2 regions of the Pseudomonas sp. DTU12.1 genome follow, and region 2 is predicted to be linked to the other one. Evidence: riboswitches for the same ligand, from Rfam matches in the RefSeq annotation. Region 2 holds a riboswitch; the other holds the start of a gene.
The links. A riboswitch is a leader RNA that binds a small molecule or an ion and turns the genes downstream of it on or off. The one in region 2 is predicted to bind cobalamin.
Positions count from the first base shown of each region.

Region 1: it holds a riboswitch for cobalamin, as region 2 does, so the genes downstream of both, cobW (cobalamin biosynthesis protein CobW) here and cobO (cob(I)yrinic acid a,c-diamide adenosyltransferase) in region 2, are expected to answer to the same signal.

Region 1 covers NZ_CP045254.1:3,283,429-3,288,820, forward strand. Annotated here, with positions in the region: gene cobN (cobaltochelatase subunit CobN) at 1-1,641, opposite strand, end outside; gene cobW (cobalamin biosynthesis protein CobW) at 1,645-2,706, opposite strand; cobalamin riboswitch at 2,799-3,001, opposite strand; gene GDV60_RS26570 (hypothetical protein) at 3,223-3,687, shown strand; gene GDV60_RS26575 (hypothetical protein) at 4,166-5,281, shown strand.
Region 2 covers NZ_CP045254.1:1,836,456-1,841,847, forward strand. Annotated here, with positions in the region: gene GDV60_RS08130 (sorbosone dehydrogenase family protein) at 62-1,375, opposite strand; cobalamin riboswitch at 1,475-1,723, shown strand; gene cobO (cob(I)yrinic acid a,c-diamide adenosyltransferase) at 1,803-2,414, shown strand; gene GDV60_RS08140 (cobyrinate a,c-diamide synthase) at 2,411-3,793, shown strand; gene bluB (5,6-dimethylbenzimidazole synthase) at 3,790-4,440, shown strand; gene cbiB (adenosylcobinamide-phosphate synthase CbiB) at 4,437-5,345, shown strand; gene cobD (threonine-phosphate decarboxylase CobD) at 5,338-5,392, shown strand, end outside.

The sequences.
Region 1 (5,392 bases), 1.4 Mb from region 2:
CACGCCATGGGCGCCGTAGGTGTGGCGCAGCCAGAAATAGAACGCCAGGTAAGCATGGGGCGGCACCAGGTCCGGGTCGTGGTACACCGCACTGGCATCCACCTGGTAACCCCGCGCCGGCTGGATGCCGACAAAGGTCAGGCCCAGGCGCAGGCCGGCGATCATCATGCGCCCGTCGCGACACATCGGATCGTTATGGGGCGTACCCCAACGCTCCAGCACAGCCTGGCGGTTGGCCTCGGGCAAGCGATTGAACATCGCCTGGTAATCGTCCAGGCCCAGGCTTTGGTGGCAGGGTCGCAGGTCGAGACTGTCGAGATCGTTGGTCACGCCGCCGAGCAGCTCATGGATCAAGGCCGTGCCGCTGTCCGGCAAGGTGGATGGCAGCGGATAACCTTCGGTTTGCAGGGCCCGCAGGATATTCAAGGCAGCAGCCGGGGTGTCCAGGCCAACGCCGTTGCCGATGCGCCCGTCGCGGGTCGGGTAATTGGCCAGAATCAGGGCGATGCGCTTATCTGCATTCGGCACCCGCGCCAGTTCGACCCAGCGCCGCGCCAGTTCGGCCACAAAATCCATGCGCTCGGGCGCCGCGCGATAGCACACTACGTCCGACTGACTGCGCTCGCTGCGCCAGGCCAGATCCTTGAAGCTGATCGGGCGGCTGATGATGCGCCCGTCCAGCTCCGGCAAGGCGATGTGCATGGCCAGGTCGCGTGGGCCAAGGCCTTGCTCGCTGGCTTCCCAACCGGGTTGGTTGTCCTGGGCGCAGATGGCTTGTATCACCGGGATATTGCGGCGAAACGGTCGCAGATGGGGTGCTTCGGGGCTGGACTGGGCAAAGCCGGTGGTGTTGAGAATCACCGCCGCCTGCACCTCATCAAGCAGATCCTCGACCACCGCCAGGCAGCCCGGCTCTTTCAAGCTGGCCACCGCCATTGGCAACGGGTTGAGGCCCGCAGCCTGCAAGCGCTGGCAGAACACATCGATAAAAGCGGTATTGGCCGCCTGCAAGTGCGAGCGGTAGAACAGCACCGCCGCCACCGGCCATGCAGCGTTCCAGTCTGCCTGCCAGTCATTGAGGCAAGCATTGGCTTTGTGTGGGTGATAAATCGCGGTGCGCGGCAGGGTTTGCGGCTCGTCCCAGGGGTAATTGCGCCCCAGGTAGCTGCTGGCCAGGCAGCGATAGAAATCCAGCGCATTCCCCAGCCCACCCTGGCGCAAAAAGTGCCACAGGCGGTCACGCGCCGGCGCATCCACGGTGCTCAGGCCGCTGAGTTCGGGGTCGGGACGATCATCCCCTGGCACCAGGATCAGCTGCACGCCCTGCTCGGCCAACTCCACCAGGCGCTGGATACCGTAGCGCCAATAGCCAATGCCACCATGCAGGGATATCAGGATGACCTTGGCGTGACGCAGCACCTCGTCCACATACAGGTCCACCGACGCGTGGTTCTGCACCTGCATCGGGTTGGCCAGGCGCAGGCTCGGATAGTCATCGGGCAGTTGCTGGGCCGCTTCGGCCAGCAGCGCCAGGCTGGAATCACCGCTGCACAGGATCACCAACTCGGCGGGAGTCTGTCCAAGGTCGGCGATGTTGTCATCGGAGACGAAACCGCCGGGCTGGGTCCTGAGCAGATGCATGGGTTAAACGCTGAGGGCGGCGCGCAATTGCGCTTCGAGGCCCGCTGCATCCAGGTCCTGGCCGATCAGCACCAGGCGCGTGATGCGCGCTTCGTCAGCGCTCCAGGCACGGTCGAAGTGTTTGTCGAAACGCGTGCCCACGCCCTGGATCAGCAATCGCATCGGCTTGTTTGGAATCGCTGCGAAGCCTTTGACACGCAGGATGCCGTGCTGCACCACCAATTGGGTCAAGGCATCGAGCAGCAGTGCTTCGTCAGCCTGTGGCAGGTCGATGGAGATGGAATCAAAAGCATCGTGATCGTGATCGTCTTCACCTTCGTGGTGATGATCGTGATGGCTGTGGCGCCCGTCGATATGCTCCTCGGAGCCGGCACCCAAGCCGATCAACACGTCCAGGGGCAGGCGACCACTGCTGGCTTCGACGATTTTCACCGCTGGAGGCAGCTCTTCGGCCACTTCCAGGCGCACGCGGGCCAGGTCTTCGGCGCTGATCAGGTCGGTTTTGTTGAGGATCACCAGGTCGGCGCTGGCCAGTTGATCGGCAAACAGTTCGTGCAGCGGCGATTCGTGGTCCAGGTTGGGATCCAGTTTGCGCTGGGCGTCGACCTGATCCGGGAAGGCGGCGAAGGTGCCAGCCGCCACGGCTGGGCTGTCGACCACGGTAATCACCGCGTCAACCGTGCAGGCGCTGCGAATTTCCGGCCACTGAAAAGCCTGCACCAGCGGCTTTGGCAGGGCCAGGCCGGATGTTTCGATGAGGATATGGTCCAGATCGCCACGACGCGCGACCAGTTCACGCATCACCGGGAAGAACTCTTCCTGGACGGTGCAGCACAGGCAGCCGTTAGCCAGCTCATACACACGGCCGTTGGCCTCTTCTTCGGTGCAACCAATGGAACACTGCTTGAGGATCTCGCCGTCGATACCCAGCTCACCGAACTCGTTGACGATCACGGCGATACGGCGGCCCTGGGCGTTATCCAGCATATGACGCAGCAAGGTGGTTTTGCCCGAGCCGAGAAAGCCAGTGACGATAGTAACGGGGAGTTTGGCCAGTGTTTTCATTGGATGCCCTTTGGGGCGGGCATACGGGACGACTGGCCCTGCGGCGACGCGCAGGCGCTGGATTCGTCACCGGATCACCCCGCCCGGTTGAAATGGAAAATCGGTTGCGAGGCAGGTCTCCTGGCTTGGGGCTTGCCGGCCTGGAGGCTGGCGCTGGCTGCGCCTTCCCGCCGGATACAGGCAGTGGCGTGGCAGTCAGATAAACCCTTTACAGTTGCGGGGGCAGCCGCGGCATCGACCGCGTTCCCTTCTTAGCTTCGGCCTGGGCCGAAGAACCTCGAAGGTGCAAGGCTACGCAGTGCGAGAGGACGGGTCAATGTCGGCAAACCCAGATCAATTTTTACCCCACGGCACTCTGAGAAAAAACCTGTATCACTCTGCAGGCCTCGGCGGGGAACAAGTTTGAATGGGGCGCCACACATTTACCGATTCATGCATTTGCAGCCCTGTTGGCATTGCTCACAGGAGTCCATCTGCGGTGAACGCCCTATACAGCAGTGAATTCGAGGATCTGTCATGACACTTTCAATATCTCAGCCCCACAATCTCTACTCTCCGCCGATCGCACCGGGCAACAACCAAGGGGCGGCTGAAGCCAGCGGTAACAGTCGCACAACCCGTGCAACGCCAGAGGAATCACGCCCAACACGTTCTCCCTCGTCCTATAACAACAAGCGTCTGCTGCAAGAGGTAAAGAAACACTTTAGGGAGTACGCAGCGGGGGCCGATGACAAATACGTCAACTTTAATGAGCTAAAAGAAGCTGCCGGCCACCGTCCAAGCACTAGAACATTTTCTGCCCAAGCATCAGCAGTTGCGGATGAGCTGCTCAAACGCAGTCGCCTACTTAACGAGTTGGATATTGGCGTTGGGTTTACTTGGGATGGACGGGGCTTGAAAGATCAAAGGTTTGATCATGACAACCTTGATCACATGATCGGACGGTTGCCTGACAGGGTCAAATTCAAGTGGCGATCCTAAGGATAAACCTGTTGAAACAAGCACCTATACTCACCAACCATCGGTACGTCTGACGGTACTGCGATCAAAACCTCAGCCAGCGTTCAAGGTGTTTGAGGCACATCCCTCACACATGCTCTCCAGCGCCTTGTTTCGGGTGCCCTTGATTGGGTGAAACGGGAAACCGGTAAGCCGTAGTTGCGGGGGCAGCCACGGCATCGACCGCGTTCCCTTCTTAGCTTCGACCGGGGCCTAAGAACCTCGAGGGTGCAAGGCTACGCGTGCGAGAGGACGGGTCAATGTCGGCAAACCCAGATCAATTTTTACCCCACGGCACTCTGGGAAAAAACCTGTATCACTCTGCAGGCCTCGGCGGGGAACAAGTTTGAATGGGGCGCCACACAGTCACCGATTCATGCATTTGCAGCCCTGTTGGCATTGCTCACAGGAGTCCATCTGCGGTGAGCGCCCAATACAGCAACAAACTCGAGGTTCTGTCATGACTATTTCAATGTTTCAGCCCAACAGCCTTCACTCGCTGCCAATCACGCAGGGCAAAGACAGCAATCAACCCCCGCCCTCCAAAACTGACACTGCTCAGAACCAATGGGCAGACGACACCAGTGGCGCCAGCCGAACAACGCGAGCGACGCCGGGGGCATCATCTCAAGCAGACTATCCATCGTCCTACAGCGACAGGCGCCTACTCAAGGAGGTGAAGAAGCATTTTAGACAGTACGCAGCGGGAGATGGTGACAGGTACGTTAACTTTAATGAATTGAAGGAAGCCGCCGGCCAGCAGCCGACCAGTAGAACCTTTACTACGCACGCGTCAGCAGTGGCCAAGGAACTTCTCAACCGTCCTAGCCTGCTTGACGAACTGGATATAGGGGTTGGCTCTACTTGGAGGGAGCCAGGGTTGAAAGACCAAAGGTTCGATCATGACAACCTGGACTACATGATAAACAAGTATCGCGAAACAACTTCTTTGGAGAGCTACAGCGACAAGGTGCTGGCCAAGAAATTACTGTCTACGTTGGACGAGCTAGAAATCTCCACAACCTTCCCATACGCTAGTTTTACCTTGGTCGACCTAAAAAATATGGCAGCCGGAAAACTACACGACGGCCGAGACGCGACACAAGAGCAAATGAAACTTGCAAAGGAAATACTCAGCCGTCCAAAGTTACTTGAAGCACTCGACAAAGATATATATGGATGGACCAACACCGCCCTAAACTGGAACGATATCGCTCTTGTGGCTGAAGACTTCGAAAGTCTCAGCGATGAATACTTGCTATTTCAAATGAGCATTTACTATGAGGAGTTAGCCGCCGCACCTGACACCGACCATCTAAGTTTTAGCGAATTGAAAGAGGCGGCAGGCGAACTACCAAGCACCCGTAAATTTTCCTCAAAAGCAACAGCGGTTGCCCGAGCACTCCTTAAAAGACCTGACCTGCTTCACAAGTTGGATACAGGTCCTAACAATAAAGGTGAAGCGGGGAAACAAGACGAAAAGATTGAAGGGGGAACCGTCGACCAAGTGCGCCTTACTAGTTCGAGGTTACCGCGTCGCCCTACCGGGCCAGCGCAAAAAGGACGTTTGTCTTAAGACGGGGGGCAGTTCGTTTGCCGCGTTTTTTGGCTTGAGCCCTGCGGCCTGGTGCGGGCGGTAGCATAAGCGGGCAAAGCACGCGCCCCTTTGTTCTCTGCCACGCCTGCT
Region 2 (5,392 bases):
CTGATCCACCGCCATCGCGGGCAAGCCCGCTCCCACAGTTGTTTTTTGGGAGGCAAATTATTTATTTAACAGCCGACACCCGCCACACCTTGTTCCCCACATCATCCGCCACCAACAGCCCGCCTTGCTGGTCGATCACCACCCCCACCGGCCGCCCCATGGCTTTCTCATCACTGTTGAGAAACCCGGTCAGCACATCCACCGGTTGCCCCTTCGGCTTGCCGCCTTCGAACGGCACAAAGATCACCTTGTAGCCACTGTGCGGCTTGCGATTCCACGAGCCATGCTGGCCGATAAACGCGCCATGGCTAAATTGTGCCGGTAGCGTGTTGCCTTCTGCGAAGGTCAGTCCCAGGGACGCGGTGTGTGGCCCGACGGCGTAGTCCGGCGCGATGGCCTTGGCCACCATGTCCGGGTCCTGCGGCGTGACCCGTACATCCACATGTTGGCCGTAGTAACTGAACGGCCAGCCATAGAAGCCGCCATCCTTGACCGAGGTGATGTAGTCCGGCACCAGGTCGCTGCCGATTTCATCGCGCTCGTTGACCGCCGTCCACAGCTTGCCGCTTTGCGGCTCCCAGGCCATGCCGTTGGGGTTACGCAGGCCGGAGGCAAAAATCCGCTGTGTGCCGCTGGCCCGATCGACTTCCCAGATCGCAGCGCGGCCCTGTTCGGCTTCCAGGCCGTTTTCGCCGACGTTGCTGTTAGAGCCGACGCTCACATACAACTTGCTGCCATCCTTGCTGGCCACCACGTTCTTCGTCCAGTGGTGGTTCAGCGGGCCGCCCGGTAGGTCGATGACCTTGGTGCCTGGCGCCTTGATCGCGGTTTCCCCCGGTTGATAAGGGAAGCGCAGCAGCTTGTCCGAATCGGCCACATACAGATCGTTGCCCACCAGGGTCATGCCAAAGGGCGAGTTGAGGTTTTCCAGGAAGACCGTGCGGGTTTCTGCCACGCCATCATGGTCGGCATCGCGCAGCAGGGTGATGCGGTTAGGGCTGGGCACACCCGCGCCGGCGCGGCCCATGACCTTTTCCATGACCCAGCCGCGAATGCCCTTGGAGTCATCCGGCTTGGGCGGCGCGTTGGTCTCGGCCACCAGCACGTCGCCATTGGGCAATACATACAGCCAGCGCGGGTGGTCCAGGCCTTCCGCGAAGGCGCCGACCTGGGTACCCGCGGCGGCCTGGGGCTTGGCGCCATCGGGCCAGCCAACGGCCGGGGCGATGTTGACAGTGGGGATCAGGGTTTTGTTTGGTTCCGGCAGCTTGGGCGAAGGCCCGGTGCCGTCGGACACCTGCAACGTTGAGCTTTCCCCGCAGGCGGCGAGTGCGCCTGCGGCCATGATCAGTACGGCGAGTCGGGTCTTGTGCATGTTTTTCTCCTCAATGCCTGTAGTCATAGAGGTACGGCCCGTGGCGATGGTTCAAGTGCGCGGCCGGCTTTAATTGACGCTGTACCCCCAACCCACTAACCTTCGCCGCTTGTTTCAGGTGCTCTGTGGCGTACGCGTCGATCGAGTGAAACAGGGAAGCCGGTGAGGGCGCGCACTTTTCTACAGTGCGGCCACGATCCCGGCGCTGCCCCCGCAACGGTAAATGAGTCAAGACGCTGCTTTTGCCACTGTATCGCGTGCGATATGGGAAGGCGCATCGTCGGCCCGCCCTGCTCAACAGGGCGCCACTCATGAGCCCGGAGACCGGCCTGATTCATCCAACAGCATCACGGTGGGCGATGCTTGGCTTCATAGAAATTGTCTTTTCCTGCCCGCCGTTTTTGTCCAGCCCCAACGGAGAGCTGCCATGACTGATTCCCCTGATCGTGACGAACGCCACCTGGCGCGCATGCTGCGCAAAAAAGCGGTGATTGATGAGCGCATTGCCAATTCACCGAATGAATGCGGTTTGCTGCTGGTATTGACCGGCAATGGCAAAGGCAAGAGCAGTTCGGCGTTTGGCATGCTGGCCCGCGCCATGGGGCACGGCATGCAATGCGGCGTAGTGCAGTTCATCAAGGGCCGTAACAGCACCGGTGAAGAACTGTTCTTCCGCCGTTTCCCCGAGCAGGTGCGGTTTCATGTGATGGGCGAGGGCTTCACCTGGGAAACCCAGGACCGCCAGCGCGATATCGCCGCCGCCGAAGCGGCCTGGCAAGTCTCCCGGGAAATGTTGCAGGACCCGTCCATCGGCCTGGTGGTGCTGGATGAGCTGAACATCGCGCTCAAGCACGGCTACCTCGACCTGGACCAAGTGTTGAGCGACCTGCAAGCCCGGCCACCGATGCAGCACGTGCTGGTCACCGGTCGTGGCGCCAAGCCAGAACTGATTGAAATGGCCGACACCGTGACCGAAATGGGCATGCTCAAGCACGCGTTCCAGGCCGGTATCAAGGCACAGAAAGGCATCGAACTTTGAATCAGCCGCGCCATTGCCCAGCCGTACTGATCGCCGCACCGGCGTCAGGCCAGGGCAAAACCACTGTCACCGCCGCCCTGGCCCGTTTGCACCGCAACCTGGGGCGCAAGGTCCGGGTATTCAAATGCGGCCCGGACTTTCTCGACCCGATGATCCATGAGCGCGCCAGTGGCGCGCCGGTCTATCAATTGGACATGTGGATGGTGGGCGAGCAGGAAAGTCGCCGTTTGTTGTGGGAAGCCGCGGGGGAGGCGGACCTGATCCTGATCGAGGGCGTGATGGGGCTGTTTGACGGCACCCCCTCCAGCGCCGACCTGGCGCGCCACTTTGGCGTGCCGGTACTGGCGGTGATCGACGGCACCGCCATGGCCCAGACCTTTGGCGCCCTGGCGCTGGGGCTGGCGCGTTACCAGGCGGACCTGCCGTTCGCCGGGGTCCTGGCCAACCGCGTCGGGACCGTGCGCCATGCGCAATTGCTTGAAGGCAGCCTGACCGAAGGCCTGCGTTGGTACGGTGCACTGTCCCGGGAAACCGGGATCGAGTTGCCCAGCCGCCACCTGGGCCTGGTGCAGGCCAGCGAGTTGAACGACCTGGACCTGCGCCTGGATGCGGCCGCCGAAGCCCTGGCCGGCAGTTGCGAGGTAGCGCTGCCACCGCCGGTGGAGTTCGCCGCACCCGAGCTGATCGAGGCCGAACCTTTGCTGGCCGGGGTGCGGATTGCCGTGGCCCGTGATGAAGCCTTCGCGTTCACCTATGGCGCGAGCCTCGACTTGCTGCGGGCGATGGGCGCCGAGTTGCGCTTCTTTTCGCCGATCCATGACCAACTGTTGCCCGATGCCGATAGCCTCTATCTGCCTGGTGGTTACCCCGAGCTGCATCATCAGGCGTTGTCGCAAAACACCGCGATGCTGCAGGCGATCCGTGGCCATCACGCCGCCGGCAAGCCGTTGTTGGCCGAATGTGGCGGCATGCTCTATTTGCTAGACTCATTGACCGATGTCGAGGGCACTCGCGCCGAACTGCTGGGGCTGTTGCAAGGCGATGCGGTCATGCAGAAACGCCTGGCGGCCCTGGCCCTGCAAACGGTGGAATTGCCGGAAGGCGTGCTGCGCGGCCATACCTATCATCACTCCCTGACCAGCACGCAATGGCAGCCGATTGCCCGTGGCATGAGCCCCAATGGCGGGCGCGGTGCCGAGGCGGTGTATCGCCAGGGGCGGATGACGGCCTCCTATGTGCACTTTTATTTCCCGTCGAACCCGGCTGCGGTGGCTGCGCTGTTTGCGCCCGAGCGGGACGCCGCTATCGCCGGCAAGCCAGCTCCCACAGGGGATTGCATTGCAACTGTAGGAGCGGGCTTGCCCGCGATAGGGCCATGACCGACAACGCCTTCCCCGCAGCCGAGCGCCAGGCCATCTACCGCGCCATCGCCGAACGCCGCGACATGCGCCACTTCAGCGGCGGCACCGTGGCCCCCGAACTGCTCCAGCGCCTGCTGCACGCCGCGCACCAGGCCCCCAGTGTCGGCCTGATGCAGCCTTGGCGCTTTATCCGCATCAGCGACCGCAACCTGCGTGGGCAGATCCAGCAGTTGGTGGAAGCCGAGCGCATCCGCACCGCGGCCGCCTTGGGCGAGCGCTCGGACGACTTTATGAAGCTCAAGGTCGAAGGCATCAACGACTGCGCCGAAGTGTTGGTGGCAGCGTTGATGGATGATCGCGAGCGGCATATCTTCGGCCGGCGCACGTTGCCGGAAATGGACCTGGCCTCGCTGTCCTGCGCGATCCAGAATCTGTGGCTGGCCTCCCGAGCCGAAGGCCTGGGCATGGGCTGGGTGTCGTTGTTCGAGCCCCAGGACCTGGCCGACCTGCTGGGCCTGCCGCCCGGCGCCAAGCCGCTGGCCGTGCTGTGCCTGGGCCCGGTGACGGCGTTCTACCCGGCACCGATGTTGCAACTCGAAGGCTGGACCGAACCGCGTCCGTTGAGTGACATGCTGTATGAGAATTATTGGGGAGTGAGTCAATGAGTGTGGCCTTGCTGAGTGTCGCGGCAGTGGCGCTGGATGCGCTGCTGGGCGAGCCCAGGCGCTGGCATCCGCTGGTGGCGTTCGGCAATTTTGCCGGGCGCATCGAGCAGCGTTTCAACTCCGCAGGGCGTGGCTGGCGCAGCCATGGCGTGACCGCCTGGTTTATCACCGTGATACCGCTGACCTTGCTGGCCACGGCGTTGTCCTGGGCGCCTTACTTTGGCTGGGTGATCGAGATCCTCGCGTTGTACCTGGCCCTGGGCATGCGCAGCCTGGGGGAGCACGTGTTGCCGGTGGCCCAGGCCCTGCGCAGTGGGGACTTGGATGAGGCGCGTACGCGCGTCAGTTACCTGGTCAGTCGCCAGACCAGCGAACTGGACAGCACTGAAGTGGCGCGTGCCGCCACCGAGTCGGTGCTGGAAAACGGCAGCGACGCGGTGTTCGCCGCGCTGTTCTGGTTTGTTGTGGCCGGGGTGCCGGGCGTGGTGCTGTACCGCCTGAGTAATACCCTGGATGCCATGTGGGGCTATCGCAACGAACGCTTTGAACGCTTCGGCTGGGCGGCGGCGAAAATTGACGATCTGCTTAATTACATTCCCGCGCGCCTGGTGGCGTTGACCTACGCCGTGCTCGGCAAGACGCGCCTGGCGCTCAAATGCTGGCGCCGCCAGGGCCCGACCTGGGACAGCCCGAATGCCGGCCCGGTGATGGCCGCCGGTGCTGGCGCCCTGGGCGTCGAGTTGGGCGGTGCGGCGATTTATCACGGTGAATTGCACCAGCGTCCGGTCCTCGGCGAAGGACCAGCAGCCGATGCCGATTCCATCGAGCGTGGCTGGCAACTGGTGCAGCGCGGCGTGTGGTTGTGGGTGTTGATCCTGTGCGCGGGGGCGCAATTCTATGCTTGAACATGGTGGCCGGCTGCGCAAAGCCGCGATGCAGTACGGCATCGCCC